3 linked regions of the Sediminicoccus rosea genome follow. The protein of the gene in region 1 interacts with the protein of each later gene in a pairwise test. Links are inferred from orthologs where the notes say so. Each region holds a gene or a part of one and is shown on either strand. Other genes may lie near its edges. The genes, in order: R9Z33_RS01625, groL and R9Z33_RS16660.

What was found.
Region 2: the proteins of R9Z33_RS01625 (region 1) and groL interact in binary tests that used the Escherichia coli proteins (3 or more experiments, as listed by UniProt). The link is inferred for Sediminicoccus rosea from one-to-one orthologs.
Region 3: the proteins of R9Z33_RS01625 (region 1) and R9Z33_RS16660 interact in binary tests that used the Escherichia coli proteins (3 or more experiments, as listed by UniProt). The link is inferred for Sediminicoccus rosea from one-to-one orthologs.

Annotation. Positions count from the first base shown.
Region 1 is NZ_CP137852.1:332,884-342,047, reverse strand. The notes cover bases 2,234-4,995. They hold R9Z33_RS01625 (nucleotide exchange factor GrpE), read right to left. Parts: upstream 4,010-4,995; coding sequence 3,458-4,009; downstream 2,234-3,457. Other genes in these bases: hrcA (heat-inducible transcriptional repressor HrcA), read right to left, coding at 4,041-4,995; R9Z33_RS01630 (Bug family tripartite tricarboxylate transporter substrate binding protein), read right to left, coding at 2,413-3,369; R9Z33_RS01635 (type III PLP-dependent enzyme), read left to right, coding at 2,234-2,381. Also shown: R9Z33_RS01645 (SDR family oxidoreductase), read left to right, coding at 1-666; R9Z33_RS01640 (hypothetical protein), read right to left, coding at 673-813; more of R9Z33_RS01635, read left to right, coding at 1,251-2,233; more of hrcA, read right to left, coding at 4,996-5,117; rph (ribonuclease PH), read left to right, coding at 5,259-5,975; R9Z33_RS01610 (non-canonical purine NTP pyrophosphatase), read left to right, coding at 5,972-6,571; R9Z33_RS01605 (enoyl-CoA hydratase-related protein), read right to left, coding at 6,677-7,429; R9Z33_RS01600 (molybdopterin molybdotransferase MoeA), read right to left, coding at 7,460-8,707; mobB (molybdopterin-guanine dinucleotide biosynthesis protein B), read right to left, coding at 8,711-9,164. UniProt on the Escherichia coli protein: Participates actively in the response to hyperosmotic and heat shock by preventing the aggregation of stress-denatured proteins, in association with DnaK and GrpE. It is the nucleotide exchange factor for DnaK and may function as a thermosensor.
Region 2 is NZ_CP137852.1:4,934,052-4,943,432, forward strand. What follows is about bases 2,189-5,167. They hold groL (chaperonin GroEL), read right to left. Parts: upstream 4,512-5,167; coding sequence 2,865-4,511; downstream 2,189-2,864. Other genes in these bases: R9Z33_RS23775 (VIT1/CCC1 transporter family protein), read right to left, coding at 2,189-2,221; R9Z33_RS23780 (cold-shock protein), read right to left, coding at 2,336-2,539; groES (co-chaperone GroES), read right to left, coding at 4,556-4,846; R9Z33_RS23795 (usg protein), read left to right, coding at 5,139-5,167. Also shown: R9Z33_RS23770 (putative bifunctional diguanylate cyclase/phosphodiesterase), read right to left, coding at 1-1,413; more of R9Z33_RS23775, read right to left, coding at 1,487-2,188; more of R9Z33_RS23795, read left to right, coding at 5,168-5,411; R9Z33_RS23800 (heme biosynthesis HemY N-terminal domain-containing protein), read right to left, coding at 5,593-6,843; R9Z33_RS23805 (hypothetical protein), read right to left, coding at 6,843-7,997; R9Z33_RS23810 (uroporphyrinogen-III synthase), read right to left, coding at 7,994-8,695; hemC (hydroxymethylbilane synthase), read right to left, coding at 8,697-9,381.
Region 3 is NZ_CP137852.1:3,432,944-3,442,198, reverse strand. The notes cover bases 2,406-5,258. They hold R9Z33_RS16660 (Nramp family divalent metal transporter), read left to right. Parts: upstream 2,406-3,089; coding sequence 3,090-4,427; downstream 4,428-5,258. Other genes in these bases: R9Z33_RS16650 (DUF411 domain-containing protein), read left to right, coding at 5,056-5,258; R9Z33_RS16655 (cupredoxin domain-containing protein), read left to right, coding at 4,486-4,944; mntR (manganese-binding transcriptional regulator MntR), read right to left, coding at 2,555-3,007; R9Z33_RS16670 (MerR family transcriptional regulator), read right to left, coding at 2,406-2,558. Outside these bases: R9Z33_RS16680 (hypothetical protein), read right to left, coding at 1-623; R9Z33_RS16675 (hypothetical protein), read right to left, coding at 1,083-1,616; more of R9Z33_RS16670, read right to left, coding at 2,118-2,405; more of R9Z33_RS16650, read left to right, coding at 5,259-5,520; R9Z33_RS16645 (YncE family protein), read right to left, coding at 5,648-6,667; R9Z33_RS16640 (heavy metal translocating P-type ATPase), read left to right, coding at 6,867-9,161; R9Z33_RS16635 (copper chaperone PCu(A)C), read left to right, coding at 9,158-9,255. UniProt on the Escherichia coli protein: H(+)-stimulated, divalent metal cation uptake system. Involved in manganese and iron uptake. Can also transport cadmium, cobalt, zinc and to a lesser extent nickel and copper. Involved in response to reactive oxygen.

The sequences.
Region 1 (9,164 bases):
CGGGGCGGCGAGGCGCTGGAAGCCACGGCCGCCGCCATCCGCGCCGAGACCGGCATCTCCGTCACCACCGTGCAGGGCGATGTGACGACCGAGGCCGGGCGCACCGCCCTCTTCGCCGCCTGCCCCGAGCCCGACATCCTCATCACCAATGCCGGCGGGCCGCCGCAGGGCGAGTTCTCGCAATTCGAGTTGGAGGATTGGCGCCGCGCCGTGGAGGCCAACATGCTGACGCCGATCGCGCTGATCCGCGCCGCGCTGCCGGCCATGCAGGCGCGGCGTTTCGGCCGGATCCTGAACATCACCAGCTATTCGGTGAAGATGCCGATCGGCCGGCTGGAGCTCTCCAACGGTGCCCGCGCCGGGCTGACCGGGGCGCTGGCCTCGCTGGCGCGACGGGTGGCCGCGCACAACGTGACCATCAATCACCTGCTGCCGGGCCCCTTCGACACGGACCGCGTGCGCGGCAATTGGGAGGTGGTTGCCAAAGGCGGCGGCGCCGATGTGGCGGAGCTGGAGCGCCGGGCGGTGGCAGGCATCCCGGCTGGCCGCCTGGGCACGGCCGAGGAGTTCGGCGCCTTCGCGGCCTTCCTGTGCTCGGTCCATGCGGGCTTCACGACGGGCCAGAGCATCCTGCTCGACGGCGGCTCCTACCCGGGGACTTTGTAAAAGCCCTCAGACGCCGGGCGCGCGCTCCGCGCGCTTGGCTTCGCCGCGCGACAGGTGTGCTGGCCGTGAGGTCAGTTGGGCGGCGCCGGCCGCGTTGCGGCCGGATTCGTCGAGGCCAGCTCTCGATCCGAGTTGGGTGACGCTCACCGAATCGGCCGCCCGCCCCGATGCGCCGGGTGCAATGCTGACACGCGCCGGAAACACTCCTGCCTCCCTGGGGGAGATTCCGGCATTTTCCCGTGGCCCCCCGGGGGGCTTTCGGCGGGGTTTCCGGCGCCCCCGGGGGGAGACACGAAAAAACTTCGCCCATCCGGGATTTCCCGCTTGCATGCTGGTGCCGCTGGCCCTACATCGCGCCTCACAAGACGCAGTACGCACGTGCCTCTGGCCCCAGGCCCACGGAGCTGAGCCCCTGAATAAGGCTTGCCACCGCGGCGCAAGGTTTACGCAACGACGTCAAGCGTTCTGGCAACCCCGTGGTTCACGCCACGGTTTTTTTCTGGTCGCTGGTTCGTTCGACCGTTTCGTCAATCTGGGGCCACCCCTGATGGGGTCGGTTCCACATGTTTGTGGAGTATCGTGCGATGACCCCCAAGGTCGCTCGCTACCTGGCGGATCACCAGCCGGCCACGCCCTGCCTCGTGCTGGATGTGGACCGCGTTGCGCATAATTTCGCCCGCCTCCGGCAGGCGATGCCGCTGGCGCGCATCTACTACGCCGTGAAGGCCAACCCTGCCGCGCCGATCCTCGACCGGCTGGTGGGCCTCGGCTCCTACTTCGACGCCGCCTCCTTCCAGGAGGTCGAGATGTGCCTCGCCTCGGGCGCCGCGCCGGACTCCATCTCCTACGGCAACACCATCAAGCGCGAGCGCGACATCGCCGCCGCCTATGCGGCAGGCGTGCGCATGTTCGCCTTCGACAGCGAGATGGAGCTGGAGAAGCTCGCGCGCTCCGCGCCGGGCAGCCGCGTCTATTGCCGCATCCTGGTCGGCAATGACGGCGCCGAGTGGCCGCTCAGCCGCAAGTTCGGCTGCGAGGTCGAGATGGCGCGCGCGCTGATGATCCGCGCGGGGCAGCTCGGGCTCGATGCCTTCGGCCTCTCCTTCCATGTCGGCAGCCAGCAGACCAAGACCGCCGCCTATGAGGCCGCGATCGCCAAGGTCGCCATGCTCTTCACCGACCTCGCCGATGCTGGCGTGAAGGTGCGCATGGTCAATCTCGGCGGTGGCTACCCCGTGCGCTACAAGGCGGAAGTGCCCGAGATCGACGATTTCGGCTCCGCGATCATGGGCGCCATGGCCGAGCATTTCGGCAATGCGATCCCCGAGATCGTGATCGAGCCCGGCCGCTTCCTGGTGGCCGATGCGGGCGTGGTCTCGAGCGAGGTCGTGCTGGTCAGCCGCAAGGCCGAGAATGACCCGGTGCGCTGGGTCTATCTCGATATCGGCCGGTTCGGTGGCCTGGCGGAGACCGAGGGCGAGTCGATCAAGTACGCCTTCCGCACGCCGCATGACGGCGGCAGCGACGGCCCCGTGACCATCGCGGGCCCGACCTGTGACAGCACGGACACGCTCTACGAGAAGAGCAACTACCGGCTGCCGATGGCGCTGACGGCCGGTGACCGCGTGGAGCTTCTGGCCACCGGCGCCTACGTCACCACCTATGCCAGCCAGAAGTTCAACGGCTTCGAGCCGCTGGCCGAGCACTACATCTGATCGAGACGGGGAGCGCGCGAGCGCTCCCCCATCATCCAGCCGCCCGCGCCACCGGCGCCCAGCGTGCCGTTTCCTCCACCACGAAGGCCTGCATCTGCGCCCCGCTCATGTTGCCGAGCGAGGCGAGCCCCAGCGCGTCCATGCGCTCGCGCACCACGGCCTCCTGCATCGCGGCCTGACAGATTTCGTTGATGCGCGTGGCGATGGCCGGCGGGATGCCGGCGGGGCCGGCCAGCAGGAACCAGTTGTTCGCCACGACGGATGGGAAGCCCGATTCCCGCACCGTGGGCACATTCGGGAAGATCCCGATGCGCTCGGCGCTGGTGAAGGCCAGCGCCCGCAGCGCGCCCTGCCGCACCGAGCCCGCATGCGCGCCGATCGTATCCCAGAGCGAGGTCACGTCGCCCGAGAGCACCGCCGCCTGCGCCTCGGGCGCGCCGCGGAAGGGCACATGCAGCAGCCTGACCCCCACCGCCTGCTCGAAGAGCATGCCGGCGAGATGCCCGATGGAGCCGGCGCCGGAATTGCCGAAGCTGATGCCCTCGGGCCGCGCGCGGGCGGCGGCCGCATAGTCCTGGATCGTCTGGTAGGGGCTTTGCGCACGCACCGCGCAGACGATAGGCGCGCCGCCAAACATGGTGATGAAGGTGAAGCTCTCCGGCCGATAGGTGATATTGCCCATCAGCGTGGGTGCGACCGTCAGCGGCCCGGTGTTGGTGATGAGCAGGGTGTGGCCATCGGGCGCGGCCTGCGCCGCCTGCGCCGTGCCGACCGAGCCGCCGGCGCCCGGCCGCGCCTCCACCACGAAGGGCTGGCCGAAGGCGCGCTCCAGCCGCTCGCTCATCAGGCGCATCACCACATCGGTGGTGCCGCCGGGGGAATAGGGATTGATCACGCGCACCGGGCGGCTGGGCCAGGCCGGTTGCGCCGCGAGGGTGACAGGCGCGGCGAGCGCGCTGCCCAGGATGAGGCGGCGGGACAGGGGCATGGGCTCACTCCTGCTGAAAGGCGCGGCAGAAACCGGAGAATCCGGCGCCGCACCCCTCGGCGGAGCGAAAATCATGCCAGAGGCAGGATCAGCCCTTGCCGGCCACCACCACCATGGCGGGCTTCAGCAGGCGGCCATTCAGCGTCCAGGCGCTGGTCCATGCCTGGAGCACCGTGCCGGGCTCCACGCCTTCCGGCGCGGGGGCCTCGCTCATCGCCTGGTGCAGCTCGGGGTCGAAGGGCTGGCCCTCGGCCGGCTTGCGGTGCACGCCGTGGGTTTCGAGGCGCTGCAGCAGGAAGCGCTCCACCCCCTCGAAGCCGCCGCGCATCTTGCCGATGATCTCGGCCTCGCCTTCCTCCGCCTTGGGCAGAAGATCGAGCCCGCGGCGCAGGTTTTCCGCCACTTCCGTCATGTCGGTGGCGAATTTCTGCACGGCGTAGTTGCGCGCCTTCTCCACCTCGTCCTTGCCGCGGTTGCGGACGTTCTGGACCTCGGCCTCGGCGCGCAGCCAACGGTCCTTCATCTCGGCCAGCTCGGCCTCGAGGGCGGCGATGCGCTCCTCCGGCGTGGGGGCGGGCGGGGGCGCGTCAGGGGTCTCCGGCGTGGCTTCGGCCGGGGAAGGGTTGGGTTGTTCGCTCATGCCTCAGAGGTAGGCGCGTGGCGGCGCCGGATCAACCCAGCAGCCGGCCGATGACGCGGGCCGTGTAGTCCACCACCGGGATCACACGGCCGTAATTGATGCGGGACGGCCCGATCACGCCGATCGCGCCCACGATCTTCTCCTGCGCGTTGCGGAAGGGCGCGACCACCACGGAAAGCCCCGCGGTGGAGAAGATGCCGCTTTCGGCGCCGATGAAGATCTGCACGCCCTCGCCCCGCTGGGCCAGTTCCAGCAGCTTGAGCGTGGTCTCCTGCGCCTCCAGCCGCTCGAACAGCGCCTGGATCTCCTGCACGCGGGCCAGGTTCTCCATGTTCTCCAGCAGCCGCGCCTGGCCACGCAGGATGAGCGAGCCGCTGCCACCGCCCGCCCAGGTCGCCATGCCCGCCTCCACCACCTGGGTGGTCAGCGCGTCCAGCGCGGTGCGGTTGGCGGCGATCTCGGCCATCACATTGGCGCGCGTCTCGTCCAGCGTGCGGTCGGAGAGGCGGGCGTTGAGATAATTGCCCGCCTGCACCAGCGCCGAAGGCGGCAGGCCGGGCGGCACCTCGATCACGCGGTTCTCCACGCGGCCATCGCCCTGCACCAGCACCACCAGCGCGCGGCCGGGGCCGAGCGGCACGAATTCGATATGGCGCAGCGGCGCCTCACCCTTCGGCGCCACGACCAGGCCCGCGGCGCCGGCCAGGCCCGAGAGCATCTGCCCGGCTTCCGCCAACGTGTCCTGCAGGGAGCGCCCATGCGCGGCGCAGCGGGCGGCGATCTCGGCGCGCTCCTCCTCGGCCAGGTCGCCGAATTCCAGCAGGCCATCCACGAAGAGGCGCAGCCCCTGCTGCGTCGGCAGGCGGCCGGCGCTGGTGTGCGGCGCGTAGAGCAGCCCCGCTTCCTCAAGATCGGCCATCACGTTGCGGATGGAGGCGGGCGAGAGGTTCAGCGGCAGGCGGCGGGAGAGGGTGCGGCTGCCCACGGGCTCGCCCGTCGCGACATAGACTTCCACCAGCTCGCGCAGCACGGCGGTCGAGCGGGGGTCCAACGCGCTGGTGGCGATACTCGGCACCGCGAAGAGGGGTGTCTTGATGGGGGTGTGCATCGCTGGCGATAGCTTGGTTATCCGGGGGGCATTGGTCAACCTTTCCCGGGCGGCCCCCCAAGGGTGCCCCAAAGGGTGGCCCCTGGTCAGCGGGCCGCGCTTTGCCTATTGCGGCCCCAGAAACCTGAGGATTGCCCGAACATGCGCCCATCCGGCCGCGCCCCCGACGCCCTGCGCCCCATCTCCATCGAGACCGGCATCGCCAAGCATGCGGAGGGCTCCTGCCTGATCCGCATGGGCAACACCGAGGTGCTCTGCGCCGCGAGCCTGGAGGCGCGCGTGCCGCCCTTCATGCGGAACCAGGGCCTGGGCTGGGTGACGGCCGAATACGGCATGCTGCCCCGCGCCACCCATACCCGCGGCGACCGCGAGGCGGCCCGCGGCAAGCAATCCGGCCGCACGCAGGAGATCCAGCGCCTGATCGGCCGTTCGCTCCGCGCCGTGACCGACCGCAAGGCGATGGGTGAGATGACCGTCACGCTGGATTGCGACGTGATCAACGCCGATGCCGGCACGCGCTGCGCGGCCATCACCGGCGCCTGGGTCGCGCTGCACCTGGCCTTCCAGCATGCCAAGCGCAACAACATCCTCAGCGCCATCCCGCTGACCGATCATGTCGCCGCCATCTCCTGCGGCATCGCGGGCGGCGAGGCGATCCTCGACCTCGACTATGCCGAGGACAGCACGGCCGATGCGGATGCGAATTTCGTGCTCGCCGGCAATGGCAACCTGATCGAGGTGCAGGCCACGGCCGAGGGAGCGCCCTTCAGCGAGGCGCAGTTCCTCGCGATGCTGGACATGGCGCGGGACGGCGTGGCGCAGCTGGTCGCCGCCCAGAAGGTCGCCGTCGGCCTGTGAGGAAGCTGGCGCCGGGCCGGCTGGTCCTTGCCAGCCACAATGCGGGCAAGCTGCGCGAGTTTTCCGCGCTGCTGGCCCCGCATGGCCTGGAGCTGGCCTCGGCTGGCGCGCTCGGCCTGCCGGAGCCGGCGGAGACGGGCACGACCTTCATCGAGAATGCCAGGATCAAGGCGCTGGCCGCCACGCACGCCACCGGCCTGCCGGCCCTGGCCGATGACAGCGGCGTGGCCGTGGCCGCGCTTGGGGGTTCGCCTGGCGTCTATACGGCGGATTGGGCCATGCAGCCGGACGGCACGCGCGACTATGCCGCTGCCATGGCGCGCATCGCCGCGGAGGATCGCAGCGCGCGGCGCCGCTGCGCCTTCGTCGCCGTGCTGGTGCTGGCCTGGCCCGATGGCCACAGCGAGGCGTTCGAGGGGATCTGCGCCGGGCATTGGGTGGCGCCGCCGCGCGGCGGGAATGGCTTTGGCTATGACCCGATGTTCGTGCCCGATGGCGCTGCGCTGACCTTCGGCGAGATGACGCCGGAGGAAAAGGCGCGGCATAGCCACCGGGCGCGGGCCTTCGCCGCGCTGGCGGCAGGGTGTTTGGGCTGACCGGCAGGAAACTTGAGTTTCCTGCACCTTCATCACACAGAAGATCCAAGAAACTGAGTTTGTCGGCGCGAGAGCGCGAGAGGGCAGCGCCCTCTCGCAAAGGCCTCAGCTCGCCTTCTTGAGGAATCCCGCAAACGCCGCCTGCGCCTCCGGGCTGCGCAGCCGCTCGCCGAAGCTGACACGCTCGGCCGCCATCGCGGCCTTCACCGCCTCCATGTGCGGCGCGCGGATCAGGCGCTTGGATTCCTGCACCGAGCCGGGCGGGAGCGCGGCCAGCGTGGCGGCCATCTGCGCCGCCGTCGCCTCCACCTCGTCATCCGCGACGGCCCGCGTGGCGAGGCCCGCAGCCGCCGCATCCGCGCCGCTGAAGCCCGCACTCGCCAACAGCCACCAATTGGCGATGGCGGGGCCGACGCGCGCGGGCATGAGCAGGGAGGACCCGGCCTCGGGGCAGAGGGCGAGGCGCGTGAAGGGCATCATGAGCCGTGCCGTCTCGCTGGCCACCACCACGTCGCAATGCAGCAGCATGGTGGTGCCGATGCCCACCGCATTGCCGCGCACGGCAGCGACGACGGGCTTCCGGAAGGCGAGGATCGCCTCGAGGAAATCGAAGGCGGCACCGGGGTCCTTCGGGTCACGCTCACCGGCCTTGGCGAAGTCGCCGATGTCGTTGCCCGCGGTGAAATCCGCGCCGCCGGCCAACAGCACCACATGCACCGCTTCATCGGCGGCCGCGGCGTGCAGCCCGGCCGCCATGCCGCGATACATGTCGCGCGTCAGCGCGTTCTTCTTCTCCGGCCGGTTGAGGCGGATGGTCATGACGGCGCCGTGGCGCTCGGTCAGCACATGGTCGGTCATCGCGTTTCCCCTTTGCGGAGGGGAATTAGATCAGAAGATCGCGGCGAAGGGGAGGATGCGGATGGGGGCTCCGGGCGCCAGTTCCGTGACGCTTTCGGGCAGTTCCGCGAAGCCGTCCGACTGCGTGAGCGAGGTGAGCAGCCCCGCGCCCTCGCGCGGGAATTTTTGGGCGACGAGACCTGCCTCGGTTTCCGCGAGCGTCACGCGCACATATTCGCGGCGGCCCAGCTTCTTGCGATAGGCGAAGCCGCTGACGGCCGGCACGCGCAATAGCGTCTCGGGCGCCGCACCAGCGAGGCGCAGCGCCAGCGGCCGCACCAGATGCAGGAAGGTGACGACGGCCGCGACAGGATTGCCCGGCAGACCCACCATGGGCACGCCCTGCACCACGCCCATCGCCGCCGGCCGCCCCGGCTTCACCGCGAGGCGCCAGAAGACGAGCTTGCCCGCACCCTCGATCGCGGCACGGACGTGATCCTCCTCACCGGTCGAGACGCCGCCGGAAGTGACCAGCAGGTCCTGCGTGGCGGCGGCGGCATGCAGCGCGCGCGCCGTCTCGGCCGCGTCGTCGGGCAGGATGCCAAGGTCTGTCACCTGCACCGGCAGGCGCGCCAGCATGGCCATCAGCGTGAAGCGGTTGCTGTCGAAGGTCTGCGCCGGGCCGAGCGCGGCACCGGGCGAGGCCAGCTCATCGCCGGTGGAGAAGACGCCCACGCGCAGCAGCGGCCGCACCGGCAGCGTCGCGAAACCGAGCGCCGCGGCAAGGCCGAGCTCGGGCGCGCGCAGGCGGCGGCCCTCGGGCAGGGCCTCGCTGCCCTGGGACACATCCTCGCCGGCGGGGCGGGCATTGGCGCCGGGCTTGAGGCCGGGCGGCAGCAGCAGCGCATCACCCTCCAGCCGCGCATCCTCCTGCATCATCACCGTGTCCGCGCCCTCGGGCATGGGCGCGCCGGTGAAGATGCGGGCGGCGGTGCCGGGGGCGACCATGCCGCCGGAATGCCCGGCGGCGATGCGGCCGGCCAGCGTCAGGCGCGTCTCGCCATCGGGCGAGAGATCGGCATGGCGGAAGGCATAGCCATCCACCGCCGAGTTGAAGAAGGGCGGCAGCGGCGTTTGCGCCCGCAACGGGCCAGAGAGCACGCGACCCAGCGCCGCGCGCAGCGGAACCTCCTCGGCGCCCGGCAGCGGCGTCACGCGCTCCAGGATCAGCGCCTGCGCCTGCTCCACCGTGAGCAGCGGTCCCCCGAAGGCGAAGCAGTCATCGGAGAGCTGCGCCATGGCTCAGCGATAGTCCACCGCGAGGCGCAGCGCGGCATCGGCGATGGCGGGGATGTCGTCCAGCGACACCCAGGCGGGGGCGCCCGGGGGTGGGGCTACATCGCTCGCCACCAGGCCGATGCGCGGATCTTCCGGGTGCAGCCAGGGCTTGCCGTTGGCGGCGCGGTGCACCTCGATCTTCGGATGCGCCTCGCGCTTGAAGCCCTCGATGATGACGAGGTCCACCGGGGAGAGATGCGTGAGCAGTTCCGCGAGGGCCGGTTCCGGCGCGTCGCGATGTTCGGTCATCAGCGCCCAGCGCTTCGCAGAGGCGACCAGCACCTGTGAGGCGCCGGCCGCGCGATGCTCGAAGGAATCCTTGCCCGGCTGGTCCACGTCGAAAGCGTGGTGCGCGTGCTTGAGGGTGGAGACGCGAAGCCCGCGCCCCCGCAGTTCCGGAATGAGCCGGGTGAGGAGC
Region 2 (9,381 bases), 4.6 Mb from region 1 along the record:
CTCCCGCAGCTCCGCCCGCTGCTCGGCCCGCGCACGCAGCGCGGGCTCGAACAGCGCCACCGCATCGCCGGAGGCCGCCCGCGCCTCGAACAGCGCGAGGTCGGCGGCGCGCAGGAGCTGGTCCGCCTCCTGCCCGTGTTCCGGCGCGCAGGCGACGCCCAGGCTGCCGGACAGCGGCAATTCCGTGCCGCCGATCTCGATCGGCCGGCGCAGCGCCTGACGCAGGCGTTCGGCCAGCGGGGCCGCGCTTTCCGCCCCGGCGCCGAAGGCCAGGACGGCGAATTCATCCCCGCCCAGCCGGCTCACCAGGTCGCCGGGGCGCACCGCCTCGCGCAGCCGCCGCCCGGCCTCCACCAGCAGCGCATCGCCCATCGCCTGCCCGTGGCGGTCATTGGCCGCCTTGAACTGGTCGAGGTCCACCAGCACCAGCACGCCGCGCTGCTCGGCGGCCAGCATCTCCTGCAGGGCCGCGCGGAAGGTGCCGCGGTTGATCAGCCCGGTGAGCGGGTCGCGCTCGACCAGATGCTCGATCCGCTCCTGCGCGGCCTTGAGCGGCGTCACATCCACCACGGAGAGGATGCAGCCCCGCAGCCCCTGGGCCGAAAGCCAGGGCGAGGCGGTGATCCGCAGGCGCCGCTCCGTCTGGCAGGGCAGGGCGAGCTGCGCCTCGCTCTCCACCTCCGTGCTGAAGCCGAAGGGACCCTCCGGATCGGCGGGCGAGGTGAGCACGAGGCCGGATTCCGCCAGCGCCGGCGGGGCCTGGGCGCCGAACAGCGCCGTCAGGCGGCGATTGGCGAAGATCGTCCGCCCCTCGTCATCCAATTGCCAGATGCCGACGGGCGCCATCTCCAGCAGCGCGCGCAGGCGGCCCTCGGATTCCGCCAGGGCCAGCTCGCCGCGCTTCACGGCGGAGATGTCCACCGCGAAGACCGCGACCTCGCCGCCCGGCAGGCGCGTCTGCCGCATGCGCTCCCAATGGCCCTCGGCGGTGAGGATCTCGAAGGGCTCGCCATCGGCGCGGGCGTGCTTCCCCATCCGGCGGGCCATCTCGGCGGCGCGCTCATGGGGCGGCAGATGGGCGAGCAGCGCCTGCATCACGGCGCCCAGATGCGGCCGTGGGCCGAGCGGCGCGACGCGGCGCGTCCATCCCTGCTCGGGCCGCCCATTGTGCCAGACCAGGCGTTGATCGGGCGCGTAGATGGCGACGCGATAGGGCGTGGCGGCCATCACCTGCCGCCAGAGCGAGCCCTCACGGCGCAGGCGGCAGGCCCACCAGCCGAGCAGCCCGAGCGGCAGGACCAGCAGGAGAGCCCAGGGCGGCGCCGGCAGCCAGGCAAGGCCGAGCATCAGCGCCGCGGCCAGGGCGGTGCCCAGGCACAGAAGCGGGAGGTTCAGGCGCGGCGGATGGGGCATGGCACTCTCTTCCAAGGGAAGATAGCGCCGGGGCCGGTTAAGCCTTCCTTGCGGCTCCGCCGGAAAAACCGATTCAGATCAGCGCGATGAGCGCCAGCGCGGCCAGGGCGCCGCCGCCTGTCAGCAGCGCGGCGCGCAGTGCGCCACCCGCGGCCACCTGCCCTTCCGCGCGGGCCAGCAGCCAGCCCGCCGCCGCCACGCCGCCGAGCGTGAGCAGCAGCGAGGGCCAGGCGCCCGGCGCGGCCAGCAGCATCAGCGGCAGCAGGGGCAGGAGTCCGCCCAGCGCCTGGCCGACCGCCAGCGCCGCCGCCTCCTGCGCCGCACGCGCCGGCTGCGGCTCGATGAGGTCGAGTTCGAAGCGCATCATGAAGTCCACCCAGCGGCGCTTGTCGGCGGCGATCGCTTCCACCGCGCGGGCCAGCGTGTCGCCGCGCAGCCCGTAGCGATGCAGCACGGCCGCCACCTCCCAGCGCTCGCGCTCGGGATAGGTCTCGGTCTCCTCCTCCTCGCGGCGGCGCTCGGCCGCGTAGCGTTCGGTGGCGCCGAGCACGGCGAAGTAGCGCGCGAGCGCCGCGACCACGGCGCCAGCCCCCAGCGCGGCCACGCCGCCCGCAAGCAGCGCAGGGCCGGTGACGCCCAGCGCCATGAGCCCGATGACCACCGCGAGCGGCAACACCGGCCCCTGCGCGAGGCCTGTGAGGAAGGGCACCTCGGCACGGCTCAGCAGGGCATGCTGCTCCCCCTCCGGGGGCCCTGGCGGTGCGGGCGGCAATCCGTCGCGATAGGGGTGGGGGGCAGGCTGATCCATGGGGCGATCCTACCTCATCCGGGCATCGCGGCGAAACCTCCGCATGGCGCAACAAAAAAGGGCGCCCGGTGAGGGGCGCCCTTTCGGCTCGACAGTCCCGTGGGACCGTCGAATTCAGCTGGCCTTGAGGTTGACCGCGGACGTCTTGCCGCGCTCTTCCGCCAGTTCGTAGGAAATCTGCTGGCCATCCTTGAGGCCCTGCAGGCCGGCGGCCTGAACCGCCGTGATGTGCACGAACACATCGGAGCCACCACCGGCCGGCGAGATGAAGCCGTAACCCTTGGTCGCGTTGAACCACTTCACGGTGCCAGAAGCCATCCGCTTATTCTCCAAAAGCATGCGCGCGGGAATCTCCGGCGCATTATCACCCACTCCAGCCGGACTTCGCAGGACATGCGCTTCACGCCCACACCTTTCCCGGCAGGGGCACGCGATGTCCGGCGGGTACACATCCAGCGGGTCTGAAGAGAGCTTCTGGGGTCGGCACGGCAAGACGAAGGTGGGAGCACAAGCGCAGATCGGCCGGGGGAAGTCAAACAAAACCGGCAGGCCTTCTGCCATGCACCGGACGCGTGGCGCGCAAAAAGAAAGGGCGGCCCTTGCGGACCGCCCCTCCCGTTACGCGAACCGAGGTGACCTGGACTTAGAAGTCCATGTCGCCCATGCCGCCCATGCCGCCACCGGGGCCACCGGCGGGCGCCGCGGCCTTCGCCGGACGCTCGGCCACCATGGCTTCCGTGGTGATCAGCAGCGAGGCGACCGAGGCCGCATCCTGCAGCGCCGTGCGCACGACCTTGGTCGGGTCGATGATGCCGGCGGCCACCAGGTCCTTGTACTCGTCGAGCTGCGCGTCGTAGCCGAAGGTCCACTCGCCCGAGCGGAGCACTTCACCCGCGATCACCGCGCCGTCCTTGCCGGCGTTGGTGGCGATCTGCTTGACCGGCGCCTGGATCGCCTTGCGGACGATCTCGATGCCGACCTGCTCGTCGCTGTTCAGGCCCTTGAGGCTGCCCAGGTTGGTCGAGGCGCGCAGCAGCGCGGTGCCACCACCCGGAACGATGCCTTCCTGAACGGCGGCGCGCGTCGCGTGCAGCGCGTCGTCCACGCGGTCCTTGCGCTCCTTCACTTCCACTTCGGTGCTGCCACCGACGCGGATGACGGCCACGCCACCGGCGAGCTTCGCCAGGCGCTCCTGCAGCTTCTCGCGGTCGTAGTCCGAGGTGGTCTCCTCGATCTGCGCCTTGATCTGCTCGCAGCGGCCGTTGATCTCGTCCTTCGAGCCGGCACCATCCACGATCGTGGTGTTCTCCTTCTCGATGCGGATGGTCTTGGCCTTGCCCAGCATCGCCAGCGTGACGGTCTCGAGCTTGATGCCGAGGTCCTCGCTGATCAGCTGGCCGCCGGTCAGGATCGCGATGTCCTCGAGCATCGCCTTGCGGCGATCACCGAAGCCCGGCGCCTTCACGGCGGCGATCTTCAGGCCGCCACGCAGCTTGTTGACCACCAGCGTGGCCAGGGCCTCGCCTTCCACGTCCTCGGCGATGATGACGAGCGGACGGCCGCTCTGCACCACGGCCTCGAGCAGCGGCAGCATCGGCTGGAGCTGGGAGAGCTTCTTCTCGAAGATCAGGATGTAGGGCTGATCCATCTCCGCGATCATCTTCTCCGCATTCGTGATGAAGTACGGGGAGACATAGCCGCGGTCGAACTGCATGCCCTCGACGACGTCGAGCTCGGTCTGGATGCTCTTGGCTTCCTCGACCGTGATCACGCCCTCATTGCCGACGCGCTCCATGGCGGAGGCGATCATCTCGCCGATTTCCTTCTCGCCATTGGCGGAAAGCGTACCGACCTGGGCGACCTCGGCGGAGGTGGTGATCTTCTTGGTCTTGGCCTCGAGCTCCGAGACGACCTGGGCCACGGCCTTGTCGATGCCGCGCTTGAGGTCCATCGGGTTCATGCCGGCGGCGACAGCCTTGGCGCCCTCGCGGACGATGGCCTGGGCCAGCACCGTCGCGGTCGTCGTGCCGTCACCGGCGGTGTCGTTGGTCTTCGAGGCCACTTCGCGCACCATCTGGGCGCCCATGTTCTCGAACTTGTCGGCGAGCTCGATTTCCTTCGCGACGGTCACGCCGTCCTTCGTGATGCGGGGCGCACCGAAGGACTTGTCGATCACCACGTTGCGGCCCTTGGGGCCCAGCGTCACCTTCACGGCATCGGCCAGGATGTCCACGCCACGAATCATCTTCTCGCGCGCGGAAGCGCCGAACTTCACGTCTTTGGCAGCCATTTGATCACCTCATATGGGGTTGAAAGCGATGGTCGTTCGGGCCTTTAGGCCTCGACGATGCCCATCACGTCGGATTCCTTCATGATCAGCAGCTCTTCGCCGTTGACCTTCACCTCGGTGCCGGACCACTTGCCGAACAGGATGCGGTCACCCGCCTTCACGTCGAGCGGGCGGACCTTGCCCTCTTCATTCACGGTGCCGGCGCCGACGGCCAGGACTTCACCTTCCTGCGGCTTCTCCTTGGCGGTGTCGGGGATGATGATGCCGCCCGCGGTCTTTTCCTCGGCCGTGATACGGCGAACGAGAACGCGGTCGTGCAAGGGGCGGAACTTCATGTCGGTTCTTTCCTCCTGATGAGTCAGGCTATGGGAACCTCCCCGCGTGCGGCGCCTGTTGGCACTCACTGGCGAGGAGTGCCAGCGACTTAGGCTTGGCCTCAGGCAGAGTCAAGACAGATGGCAGCACTCTCTGAGTGCGAGTGCTAATCCGCTGAATCAACAGAAGATTTTTCTGGCGAAGCCGCTTCCGATCATGTCAGCCTCATGACGTGACCAGCCCGTCGGACGGGCCGGCAGGAGGATCAGCCGGTCCCGCGGGTTGGAAAACGACCCCGAAGGAGGCTGCTTGATGCTGGATGTACTCTCCCCGATGGTCCGCCAGAAGGACTGGAGGCTCACCACCGCGGAAATCCTCTACCACATGCCCGACCACCCGGGCGTCCTGCAGACCTTCATCTGGCAAAAGCACGACCTGGCCCCGAGTTTCCCCGAACTCACCCGCTTCCTCGACTTCTGGAAGCGCGAGATCGAGGGGCCGCTGCATTCCGTTCGAGTCGCGAGCGCGGCGCTGATCCGCCCGGCGGACCTGAAATACGCGAACGGGGTGTTTTTGTTGCATTAATGCCCTCAAGCGCCGGGCGAAGTTTTTGACGCCCTCAGACGCCGGGCGCGGCCTCCGGCCGCTTGGCTTCGCCGCGCGACGGGTGCGCTTGGCCGCACGGGCAGTTGGGCGGCGCCGGCCGCGGTGCGGCCGGATTCGTCAGGGTTCGGCCTGACCTGATGTGTTCGGCGAGCTTGGGGGCTTAGCGGGCGGCCCCGCTCCAGGTGATCGCACCCGCCGTCCCGCAGGCCCCACAAAGCGGCTTCCACGCCGAATGCTCCGCCCCGCAATGCCCGCAGCGCCAGACCGGCTCGACCGGCGCGGCCGCCGCCTCGCGCAGCCAGCCCGCCTCGCGCTCGCGCGCCGCATCCGGCCCGTGCTCGGCGCGCTCCACCTCGCCCAGCAGGGCGTAGCAGCGCCGGTCGGCCTGGCCGGTCTCGCGCCAGAGGTTCAGCTCATGCCGCGCCCGGCCAGTCAGCCCGGCCTCGAAGGCGATGCGCGCACGCAACAGCCGGCTCTCCGGATGGGCCGGGGTGTGGCGGGTCAATTCCTCCACCAGCCGCACCCGGCGGATGCGGTCCGTGTCCAGGCCCAGCAGCAATTCCGCGATGCCGGGATGCGGCGCGGCGTTCCAGCCCTGCTGCAGCACGCCGCGCGCCCGGCGCGGGTGCCCGGTGTCCAGCAGCCGGCTGGCATGGGCGATCACGCCCGGCGCGAAGCCCGGCTCGGCCAGGAAGGCCTGGCGCTCCAGTTCGGCCGCGCGGAGTGGGTCCTTCTCCTGCAGGGCGGCCGCCAGGCTGAGCGCCGCGCGGGGCCCGTCGGCGCCCGAGAATGCCAGCGCCTCGCCCCAATCCTGCCGGCGCCGCGCCACCTCCGAACGCTCGGCGCGCAGCCATTCGGCGCTGGGCTCGGCCGATTGCGCCTCGGCCGCAATCTCGCGCGCGGCGTCCCAATCGCCCCGCGCCTCGGCTTGCCGCAGCAGGCCGCGCAGCCCCAGGAAGCGTGCCTCGGGCTGTGCCGCCAGGGCCTCGAAGGCCTCGGTGGCGGCGGCCTCGTCCCCCTCGGCGCGGGCGGCCTCGGCGGCCAGCAGCAGGAGCTGCGGGCTGTCCCCCATCAGGCGGCGGGCGCGCGTCACCTCGATGCGCGCGGCCTCCGCCCGGCCGGCGGCCAGCGCCACCAGGGCGCGGGTCAGCGCCAATTCGCCCTCGGCCCGGTGCTGCCGCTCCAGGCGCAGCCGGCGCCGCGCTGGCCAGGCCAGCAGCCAGGACCACAGGCGCAGCAGCGCGTGCAGCAGCAGGAAGCCCAGCGCCGCGGCCAGGATGCCAGCGGCCAGCGGCAGCCCGATCCAGAGGTCGCCATGGCGGATCTCGACGCTGCCGCCGAGATCCATCAGCGCCATCACGCCGGCGAAGCCCGCCAGCAGGACCAGCAGCAGCTTGAGGACCAGCCGCATCAGCCGCCGGCCAGGGCGCGCAGGGCGAAGCGCGCCTGGGCGAGGGCCTGGGCCTCCTCCAGCCAGGCGCGCATGCCCTGGCGCAGCGGCTCGGGCAGGCGGCCGAGATGCCCGAGCGCACCCTCCACATCGCCCGCCTCCAGCGCGCGCCGGGCGCGTTCCACATTGGCCTCGGTCGCGTCGCCCCAGACCACCTCCTCGCCCCGGCGGATGGTGAGCAGGCTGTTCAGCCGCGGCAGCGTCCCCTCCTGCGCGGCGGCGCGCGCCTGGCGCAGCGCCTCCTCGAAACCGAGGCGCAGCGCCGGTTCGGTCGGTGGCGGGCTGGTGGCGAAGCGCGCGAGGGCGGGCGGCGCGGGCTGGCCGAGCCGGGCCAGCGCCGGCGCCAGGGGCTGCCCGGCATCGAGCAGCGCGCGCAGGGCATCAATGGCCGCCAGCCGCTCGGTCCGTGCCTCGGCGGCGGAGAGACGCTGCAGGGCCTGCTCGACGGGGGCAAGGCGTTGCGCCGCCAGCGCCTCGATCGCGGCCACGCGCTGGGCGACCAGCGCCTCCAGCGCGGCCAGCCGCTGCAACAGCCCGGTCTCCAGATTGGTCACGCGCTGGCCGAGGCTCGCCTCGCCCGCCAGGCGCGCCTGGTCGAGATGCGCCACGCGCGCGGTGAGCGCCTGCTCCGCCGCCTCCCGCCGCGCCGTAGCATCGGCCATGCGGCCCGTGACGGCCGCATCCAGCGCCGCCGCGCGCTGGTCGAGCCGCGCGGTACCCGCCGCCTCCACCGCTGCCGCCGCCTCGGTGATGCGCTGGCCGAGCGCCGTCTGCAGCGCGGCGATGCGCTCCTGCAGGGCGGCCTCGCCCGCCGTGCGATTGGCCATGACCTGCCGCTCCAGCGCGGCGAGCGCCACCGGGTCGCCCGCCGGACGGTCGCTGAGCAGGCGGATGGTCGCCTCGGCGGCGGCCAGGCGGGTCAGTGCGGCTTCCAGGGCGACCGGCTCCACCACGGGCCGCGCGGCGAGTTGCTGAATGGCAGCCTCAGCCATCGCCACGCGGGCATCCGTGCGCGCGGGGGGCGTGCGGCCGCCGAGCAACCAGAGGATGGCCAGCACCAGCAGCAGCCCCGCCCCCAGCAGTGCCACCCAGGCGGGATCGAGCTTGCGGGTCATGGGAGCAACTCCAAGAGATGGTCCTGGTCGGGCCGCCGCGCCACGCGGATGCGTCGCCAGCGCACCGTCTCCAGCGCCGCCGCCACGCGCGGGCTGATGGCCAGCGCCTCGATGCCCTGGAGCGCCGCGCCAAGCCCGGTGCCCGCGAGCAGCGCCACGCTACACGCGGCGCTGCGCGGGGAGAAGAACATGGCGTGTGACACCTGACCGGCCGCGATGGCATCGCGCGCCGCCTCCGGCAGCGAAGGCGCCTCGCGCGCCGCATAGACGACGCGGCGGATCACGCGGAAACCCCGCGCCCGCAGCAGGGCCGTGAGGTCGAGCGAATAGGCCGCGCCCACCGCCAGCAGCAGCGGGCCCTCCGCCGGGCGCAGCGTCGCGGCGCAGAGTTCCGCCAGCGCCGCCGCATCGCCGCCGGCCGCCCGCACATCGGCGAAGCCCGCCGCGCGCGCCGCCTCCGCCGTCGCGGCGCCGACGGCCAGCACGGGGATGGGCCAGGGGATGAGCGCACGCGCGGCGGCGCGGCTGGTCAGCAGCAGGGCCTGGGCATGGGCCGGTGGGGCGAGCGGGCGGGGGGTCAGCAGCAGCGCCGGCGCGAGGACTGGCGTGAAGCCCAGGGCAGCGAGGCGGCTGGCGGTCTCGGCCGCGCCCGGCTCGGGCCGGGTGACGAGAACGCCCCGGGGGACGTGCCCGGTCATCTCAGCCGAAGATGTCGGCCGGGCTGTCCGCCCGCAATTCCTCGCCGAGCGTGGTGCCGAGCCGCGCCGCATCCTCCGCCGCGCCCTCGATCTCGCGCTTGAGCAGGAAGCTGCCATCCTCGCGCGCCACCAGCCCGGTCAGCCGCAGCGTGCCATCCGGCAGCAGCCGCGCATGCCCGCCGATCGGCGTGCGGCAGGAGCCGTCCAGCGCCGCCAGCAGCGCGCGCTCGGCCTTGGAGACGGCGGCCGCCTCGCGATCCTCGATGCCGGAGAGCAATTCGCGCAGTTCGACATCGTCGGCGCGGGTGGTGATGCCGACGATGCCCTGGCCGGCGGCCGGCACCATCGCCTCGGGCGGCAGCACCACCGCCGCGCGATCCTCCAGCCCCAGGCGGCGCAGGCCGGCCAGCGCCAGAAGCGTGGCCGTCACCTCGCCGCGCGCCACGCGGTCGAGCCGCGTCTGGACGTTGCCGCGCAGGGTCACAACCTTCAGGTCCGGCCGCGCGGCCAGCAATTGCGACTGCCGCCGCAGCGAGGAAGAGCCGACCACGGCGCCCGCGGGGAGGCAGGCATAGGGGTCGGCCGGATCCGGCGTGCCGCAGCCGGGGCCCAGCACCAGCGCATCCCGCGCATCCTCGCGCCGCAGGGTGCAGGCCAGAACGATGCCGGCGGGCATCTCGGTCTCC
Region 3 (9,255 bases), 3.1 Mb from region 1 along the record:
GCCGAAACCTCCCCGGTCCGGAAGCGAGCCAGCAGATGATCGAGCCGGTGCCCCACCGACTGCGAGATCAACCTCCGCAGGTCGTCGAGGGCCGCCGCCGACGGGCCGTTCGGGACCGCGCTAGCCGCCGAGAGCATGTTAAACGGTGCGGAGACGACGCCGCAGACCCGCTCCAGGTGCTCCATGCCGAGGTGCTGGGCGACGATACCGGAATGTGGTCTGAGCTTCTCTTGAATCTGATGAGGGGCCCACACCTCGTACTCCACCCCGATTTGCAGGAACCGCTCTCGTTCCTGCTGGACTTCCGCGTCACGTTGTGCCGAGTGGACGTTCGCCGCCACGACGAGAGTGAAGCGGCGAACCTTCTGGTCCTTCCAGTGCCCGTCCCAGTGCTTCAGGAAGTCGTCCGACCACTCCTTCAGCTCGCCCTTGTCCACGGCCGCGTAACACTTGCACGAGGCGACCTCGATAGTGCCGTCCTGGCGACGTGCGAGGACATCGATGCCGTATTGAAGCTGGCGAGCTGTGCGATAAAGGGTAGCGCTGACGACCCCCGGCTCCTTGTCCAAGAGAGAGACCGTCATTGCCTCGAACCCGTCGGAGGGCATCTCGTGAAAGGGCACGGGAAGGTGCCGGTTTACGCGAATCGAGGGCATCTAGACGAACCATACCGCCCCGGGGACGCATGCGGAACATGCGGATAGGTGGTTAGTGCTCGCGCGCAGACCTGTGTCGAAGCGGAAGCCTTAATCTGCAGCTGACCGATGACTAGATCAGCTTTTTGTGCCCTTAGTTGGGGCGACCATTCGACGAGCGCCCACATCGAGGGAGATCGGCGCTAATGTCGGCTCGGCATTCCGCGAGAGCACGACCATGATCCGAACGTCCCCGGCGACTTGACGCCATGGCCTTCGACGTTGCGGTTCAGCTTCGACCCTGGCCGGCCCGTTTACCGCTTGCGCCGATGTCCCCAGTATTGAGCGGTTGCCGTCAGCCTTACGGCAGCTTCTACGATGGCAGAATAACGTAGAAGGCTTTCGACTCTTGGCCAACTTTGGACAATGTCGGGAAGGCGGCCTGACTTATCCGCATTCGGAGCAGGTCATTAGCCCGCGTTTCTGCCGCTTTGTTTCGATCGAGTAGCCGCAGCGCAGGCAGTTGGCACCGTCGTCGCCTGCGTCGAACGGGTCAGCAATGCGCCTCGTCGGCGTATAGGGCGTCTCTTGGTGAGGCCTCCCGCGTCCCTGGAGCGTTGCAACGACTGGCTCCCCTACGCTCGGCAATGGCGCCCCTCCGGTCTCCACCGATGGCAACTCCTCCTTGGCAACGATGTGTCGGACCGGCTTTGCCGATTCAGCAGCCATCGGCTGGACCGGCACAGCACCCGCGGCGGTCTGCTTTGCGAGGAAGCTGCCGTCCCAGGGCGCAGCGCGAACACGCGTGTCGACGTGGCGTGGCCGGTCCTTCATCGTTGCGTTGGACCGAACGTGCACAACCTCCACGACCCTGCTGCCCGAAGTCCCGGCGCGACCTGGTATCGTCAGTTGTTCGCGCCGGCCTGAAGCCTCCGGCTTGTTGCCTTTGAAGCGGGCGAAGACGCGATCTTCTTCGTTCATGTAGGTTGTGTTCCGAGGGAAGGCGGCGCGCTGACGACGGTCGTCACACTTAGTCTGCGAGTACGGATTCGCCTCAATTGAAGTTCGCTACGGCGGCCCGATTTCTGCGCCTCACGGCGAGGTCCCCAACGCGAAGCATCGGCGCAATACCTTGGGTGGAGTGCGCTGTTTTGCGGTCCCAGAATTCGACCGGTTGCCGGTCGCAATGCGCAACCGTCCCGCGTATCTCGACAAAGAATTATCTATATTTCAGTAACTTAAGGCTTGTAGACTAAATCGCCCAAGTCCCGAGTTTCGGAGATTTTCGGGCCTCCGGAGAGAGATTTCCGAAGTTGTTGCGTTCTCCAACCGTCAAGCCAACGCGGCAAAACCCCAGGAGACCTGCGGTTCACGGCGCTACCAGGGAAGGGAAAATGTGAGGTTGGAAAACCGACTGGAGCAGCGGTGGGAACCGGAATCCAACCTTCGCTGGCGTTCGTGAGACGCGTCTCGCCCACTGAGTCACCGCGTCCCGTGTGTTGGATCCTCGCAGTGCCCGTGCCCGAAGTCGGCCAACGTCTCGATGATGCGACACTCGCCTACGACTCCGCCTTCGCAGCTCGTCGCCATGCGCTGAAGCTCCGCGCGCAGCGCCGAGAGCCGCCGTAGCCGCGCGTCGATCTCGCCAATCTGCGCGGTCGCAAGCGCATGCGCCTGACCGCAGTCGGCGTCTGGCCTGTCCGCGAGGTCGAGCAGTGCGCGGATGGCCTCGCTCTCGAACCCCAGTTCTCGGGCGTGGCGAATGAACCCAAGGCGGCGCAGATGCGCAGCGCCGTAGGCTCGGTGTCCACCCTCGGTTCGGCTTGGCGGCGGGAGCCACCCCTCCTGCTCATACCACCGGATCGTGGTTGGCTTGACGCCGGTGGCGCGCGCGAGGTCTCCGATCGAGAATGTCGCGCTCACTTCCGGTCGGCCTCATGCTTGGCAAGAAAGCGTGCGAAGGCGGCCAGGGCCTTCTCGCTGGCATGGTGCTCAAGCCCCTCGGCATCGGCTTCCGCCGTCTCCGGGTCGAGTCCCACCGCCAGCAGGAAGCGGACGACCAATTCGTGTCGCGCCCGGGCCGCGGATGCCACCGCCTGGCCGGCGGGCGTCAGGAAAAGCCCGCGGTAGGGTTTGGTCTCCACCAGGCCGTCGCGCTGTAGCCGCGCTACCGTCGCGGCGACCGTCGCCTGGGCAACACCCATGCGTCGGGCAATATCCACGGCACGCGCCTCGCCTTCCTCCTGAAGGAGGTCGGCGATCAGCTCAACGTAGTCTTCGGCAATGGCCGAGCGGTCGGCTTCGCGCTGCTGCGTGAAGCGCGCTGCGTGATCTTCCGGGGGCGGGAGGGAACGTGGCGAGGCGCGAGGCATGCCTGACATTAGCGCCTCCGCTTGACATCAGCCATAGCCCGATCACTATGATTTAGCAGACACTAAGTTTTGGAGGACGAGCGTGAACCCGCCATCCGAGGTTGCCGCGCCACCCGCACCGGCCGGCCTGCCGAGCCTGCCGGAGGTCCACCGCTCGGTTACGGTGCCCAACGCAGGCGGTTTCCTCCGCAAGCTCTTTGCCTTCATGGGTCCGGGCTATCTGGTTGCCGTCGGCTACATGGACCCGGGCAACTGGGCGACCTCGCTCGCCGGCGGCTCGGCCTTTGGCTACACGCTGCTGGCGGTCGCACTGACCTCCTCGCTGATGGCGATCCTGCTGCAGGCGCTGTGCGTTCGCATCGGCGTCTCGACCGGCCGTGATCTGGCGCAGCTCTGCCGTGAGCGGTTCCCGAAGGTGGTCGCCTATCCGCTGTGGCTCTTCGCCGAGATCGCGATCTGCGCCACCGACCTGGCCGAACTCATAGGAACTGCCATCGCGCTCGAACTGCTGTTCGGGATCCCGCTGCTCTACGGCGTGTTCCTGACCGCTTTCGACGCCTTCCTGATCCTGTGGCTTCAGAACAAGGGCGTGCGCTGGCTGGAGGCGCTGATCTTCGGCTTCATCGTGCTGATCGTCGGCTGCTTCGGCATCCAGATCGTGCTCTCCGACCCGGACTGGGCGGCGGTGCTGAACGGCTACATTCCCGCCGTCTCGATCGTGACGAACCAGACGCAGCTCTACATCGCCATGGGCATCCTCGGCGCCACGGTGATGCCGCACAATCTGTACCTGCATACCGCCGTCGTGCAGTCGCGGTCATGGAACCTCGACGAGGCCGGCAAGCGGGAGGCGATCAAGTTCGCCACCATCGACAGCACGCTGGCGCTGACCCTGGCGCTATTGATCAACTCGGCGATCCTGATCACCGCGGCCGCCACGTTCCACGCCAGCGGCAATACCGAGGTGGCGGAGATTGGTGAGGCCTATCAGCTGCTGACGCCGCTGTTGGGCGCCGGCATCGCGGCCACCGCCTTCGGCGTGGCGCTGCTGCTGTGCGGGCTGAACGCCACCGTCACAGCCACCCTGGCAGGGCAGGTGGTGATGGAGGGCTTCCTGCGGTTCCGCCTGCCGCCTGTGCTGCGGAGGTTGGTAACCCGGCTGATCGCCATCATCCCCGCGGTGATCGTCACCTGGATGTATGGGGCGTCCGGCACCGCGCAGCTGCTGATCCTCAGCCAGGTGATCCTGTCGATCCAGCTGCCCTTCGCGGTGATCCCGCTGATGCTGTTCGCGCAGGACCGAAACCGCATGGGTGTCTTCACGGCACCGGCTTGGCAGCTCGCGCTTGGCTGGGCGACGGCGGCGGTGATCGTCGGGCTGAACATGAAGCTGTTGTTCGACGCTGCTTTCGGAGACTGACGTCAACGCGTTGCAACGGAGATGACCCATGGTGCGGCGAAGAAGCGTTCTTGCGGTAATGCTCGCCTTCCCGCTGATGGAGCCGGCGCGACGGGCATCCGCAGCGGGAGATCTCTCGCGTCAGGACCCCATCACCGTCGTCGTGGAACTCGGACGCCCCGACGGCCGCCATGCATTCGAGCCCAACCGGCTGCGCTTCGAGACCGGGAAGCTGTACCGGCTCGTACTGCGGAACGTGAGCAGCGATCCTCACTACTTCACCTCAGACGAGTTCGCGGCGCGGATCTTTACGCGGAAGGTCCAGGTCACCCAGCGGCAACCCGATGGGCGGGAGGTGACGCTCGCCGAGTTCAAGGGCTCGATCCGCGAGATCGAGGTCTATCCCGGCCATGCTGCCGAATGGTGGTTCGTCCCGGTCGCGACAGGGCGCATCACGGACCTCCGCTGCGGCATCGTCGCTGCCGATCGTCGCACCCATGCCGAGCACGGCATGGTCGGCGAAATCCTCATCGAGTAGCGGCTCGCAGCCACCTTCAGGTTGCGAACCCGCGACATGGGATCATCTCTGATAAGCCGATTGACCTTCCCCTTGAGGCAAGGTGCAGGTTCAGCAGAACGGAGAACACCCATGACATCACGGCGCTCGCTGCTCACCACCGCCCTGCTCACGGCGCTGCCGATCCCCGTCCTTGCCCAGCGCGTCATGCGCATCAGCGTCTGGCGCGACCCGAATTGCGGATGCTGCACGGGCTGGGTCGCGCATCTGCGCGCCGAGGGCTTCACCGTGTCGGACCAGGTGGTGCCCTCAGTCGCCCCGGTACGGCGCCGTCTCGGGACGCCCGCCGATCTGCTGTCGTGCCACGCGGGCGAGATCGAGGGCTTCGTGCTCGAAGGCCATGTGCCCGCCGCCGCCATCCGCCGCCTGCTGGTCGAGCGCCCCGAAGGCGTTCGTGGTCTGGCTGTACCGGAGATGCCGGTCGGCTCCCCTGGCATGGAAGTGCCCGGCGCGCCTGTGGACAGCTACGACGTGATCGCGTTCGGCAGCGGCCCGCACAGGCCCTTCATGCGCTTCAACGGGCCGAACCCGGCCTGAGGCAGGCGAGGAGACAAACCGCGCTCCCCGCCGAACGCGCATCCGGCGGGCATTGGCCCGTCCTTGGTGACGGATGGTAAGCAGTACCGCTCGCCCCCTGCAGGTTCAGGGGGTCTGGCAGCAGTCCTCAGGCGAGCGCGGTCGGCGCGAACAGGATGCCGTGCGGGGAGCGTCCGACGCGTATCGTCCTGACGGCGCCGCTGCGCGGGTCAAGCGTTGCGATGCGCCCGGACCACCGCAGCGTTGCCCAGATCAAGCCATCCGCGTCAAAGGTCAGGCAGTCCGGCCCGCCGCCGATTTCGTGAACGCGCTTGACCTCAAGCGTCTCCGGGTCGAGCGCGGTAATGCGGCTGTCGACACGCGATGTCACGTACACCAACCCATTCTGCGGCGCTTCGAACACAGCGTGGGCGCCGCGGCCGACGGTGATGCGCCGGTCTGCCTGACGGGTCACCGGATCGATGACCGCGACGAAGTCCCCGCCCATCACGCCGACCAGGATGCGTCCGCGATGCCAGAGGATGCCGGCGGGTTCCCGGCCCACATCGGCACGCCACGCTTCGGTCCTGGTGTCGAGATCGATCGCGATCGCGGCGTCATCGCCCTGGAGCGTGACGAAGGCGTACCGGGAATCCGGGGAGAAGGTGACATGGCTTGGCTTCCGGCCGGCCTGAAGCCGGCCTTCGAAGCGCAGCTCGGCACCGTCCCAGCCGTAGATGTCCACCTGGTTGCGCCGCAGGCTGGTGACGACCAGCCGACGCCCATCCGGCGTAAAGCCGAGGTTGTAGGGGTTGCTGATCGGCTCCCGCCGCCGCACCTCGCCGGTGCGCGGGTCGAGGAGGAACATCTCGTTGGCACCCGAATCGCCGACCAGGATGAGGTCGCGCGCAGGCGTCAGGACCAGGTGGTGCGGTTCCCGCAGGACCGGGACGCGACGCTGGTCTCCGCTGCTCGCCGGGTCCAGCACCTGCACATTCGCATCCAGTGAGTTCAGCACGAACAGAGAGCCGGAGGGCCTCGGCGCGATGGCCCGCGCCAGCGGCTGGCTCTTCGCCGTGCTCGTCCCGGCAATCAGCGGCGCTGCCAAGGCGGCACCCACCAGAAGTCGGCGGCCGAGACGGGTTTCCTGGGGATCGAACTGTCGCACGGCCGATGTCCTGGCGCTGGGGGGAGGCAGTGTTTCCGAACATCACCGCCGGGGCGCAAGCAGAAAAGCGCGCGGCCAGGATCCCGCGGGGCACACGCTGTCCGGTTCCCGGGGAAATCGCATCAGGAAGCAAATCACCCCTTGAACCTCTAGTCGCTGGAAGTCCCATAACGTCTGTCGGGACCATTGGACGTATATCATGGGCGCAGCGACGAAACTGACCTGGCGGGTGGAGGGCATGGATTGCGCCTCCTGCGTCGCCAAGGTGACCAAGGCCGTGGAGCGGCTGCCCGGCGTCTCCGCCGTCGAGGTCAACCTGATGGCCGAGCGGCTGACGCTGGATCTCGACCCTGCCGGCAGGCCGGAGGCGGTCGAGGAGCAGGTCACGGCACTCGGCTACGTGGCAAAGCGGCTCGGTGGTACGGTGGCGGCCCCGCCCGTGGGCGCGGCGCTGGCCGCGTGTGGCCATGACCACGATCACAGTCACGGCCACAAGCACGACCAGGGTCACGACCACGCGCCCGCCGCGGCCAAGGCCGCGGCCCCGGAGCCCGCCGGCCATGGCCACAGCCACGCTGACCATGACGACCCCGCCGACGCCACGAAGCCCTGGTGGGCGACGGGCAAGGCGAAGCTCGTCTGGCTGCTCGGCGCGCTGGTCGTCGGCGCCTATGCGCTCTCCCTCGTCCTGCCTGAACGGCTGACGTATCCCCTGTTCCTCGCCGCTACCGCCGTCGCGCTGGTGCCGTTCGGCCGGCGCGCCTGGGCGCTGGCCCGTGCCGGCAGTCCGTTCAGTATCGAGACCCTGATGGTGACCGCGGCCGTCGGCGCGACGGTGATCGGGGCCGCCGAGGAGGCCGCGATCGTCGTGCTGCTCTTCGCGGTCGGCGAATTACTCGAGAACGTCGCCGCCGGCCGTGCCCGCGCCGGTATCCGTGCGCTGGCGAGCCTGATGCCGCGGGTTGCGCAGCGCATCCGCGCCGACGGCAGCACAGAGGAAATCCCCGCCGACCGCCTTGCCGTCGGCGACCTGGTGCTGATCCGCCCAGGCGACCGCGTGCCCTGCGACGGTATCATCGAGGAAGGCACGTCGGCGCTCGACGAAAGCCCGGTGACCGGTGAAAGCATTCCCGTTGCCCGCGGACCCGGGGAGGCGGTGGTCGCCGGCTCGATCAACGCCGATGGCGCGCTGCGTGTCCGCGTGACGCGCGCCGCCAGCGACAACACCATCGCCCGCATCATCCGCATGGTGGAGGAGGCGACCGCCTCGCGCGCCCCGACGCAGCGTTTCATCGAGCGGTTCTCCGAATGGTGGACGCCAGGGGCGATGATCGTCTCGTTGCTGGTCATCGTCATCACGCCCTTCGCCTTTGGATGGGACTGGAGCACGAGCCTCTATCGGGGCCTCGCGATCCTGCTGATCGCCTGCCCCTGCGCGCTGGTCATCTCGGTGCCGGCCGCGATGGCCTCGGGGCTGTCGGCGGGTGCTCGACGTGGTCTGCTGGTCAAGGGCGGCGCGGCGCTGGAGGCGATCGGCGCCGCCCGCACCGTGGCCTTCGACAAGACCGGCACGCTGACCGAAGGCCGGCCCAAGGTCACCGACATCCTCGCTGCCGACGGCCGCAGCCCGGAACAAGCACTCGCCATCGCATCTGCGGTGGAGCAGGGCTCCGCCCATCCCCTCGCCAAGGCAATCCTGGCTGAGGCGGCGGCGCGGGGCATCGCCGTGCCGCCGGCGAGCGCGCAAGCGGCGATCCCTGGCCGCGCCGTGACGGGGACGGTGGATGGCGTCGCCGTGTCCGTCGGCAGCCCGCGCCATGCGCGTGAGGCGAATGCCACGCTCGGCGTGCTCGAGGCGGCACTCGATCGCCTGGAAGGCGAGGGCAAGACGGTCGCGGTGGTGCTGGCCGATGGCGCCGTCGCCGGCCTGATTGCCCTGCGCGACGAGCCGAGGGCGGACGCGGTGGCCGGCATCGCGGCGATCACGGCGCTCGGCGTACGCCCCGTCATGCTCACCGGAGACAACCGCCGTACCGGCGAGGCGATTGCCATCTCGCTCGGCCTCGACGCCAAGGCGGAGCTGCTGCCAGACGACAAGCTGCGCGAGATCGGCAAGCTGCGGGAACGCGGCAGCGTCGTCATGGTCGGTGACGGGATCAACGACGCGCCGGCCCTCGCGGCGGCTAATGTCGGCGTGGCCATGGGTGGCGGCACCGATGTGGCGTTGGAGACCGCGGATGCCGCGGTGCTGAAAGACCGCGTGATGGGCGTGGCGGAACTGATCGGCCTGTCGCGTGCGACGATGGCGAACGTCAAGCAGAACGTCGCGGTCGCCGTGGGCCTCAAGGGGGTGTTCCTGGTGACGACGCTGATGGGCATCACCGGGCTGTGGCCGGCGATCCTCGCCGATACCGGTGCCACGGTGCTGGTCACGCTGAACGCGCTGCGGCTGCTGCGCTGGGCGCCGACGGCACGCACGACAGCGTCGTCATGACCACGCCGTTCGACCGCCCACGCGGCGCAGCCATCCTGGCCGTGCACGTGCGACCGATCATCTCGGCGCACACCGTCAGGGGGGATTCGGCTGA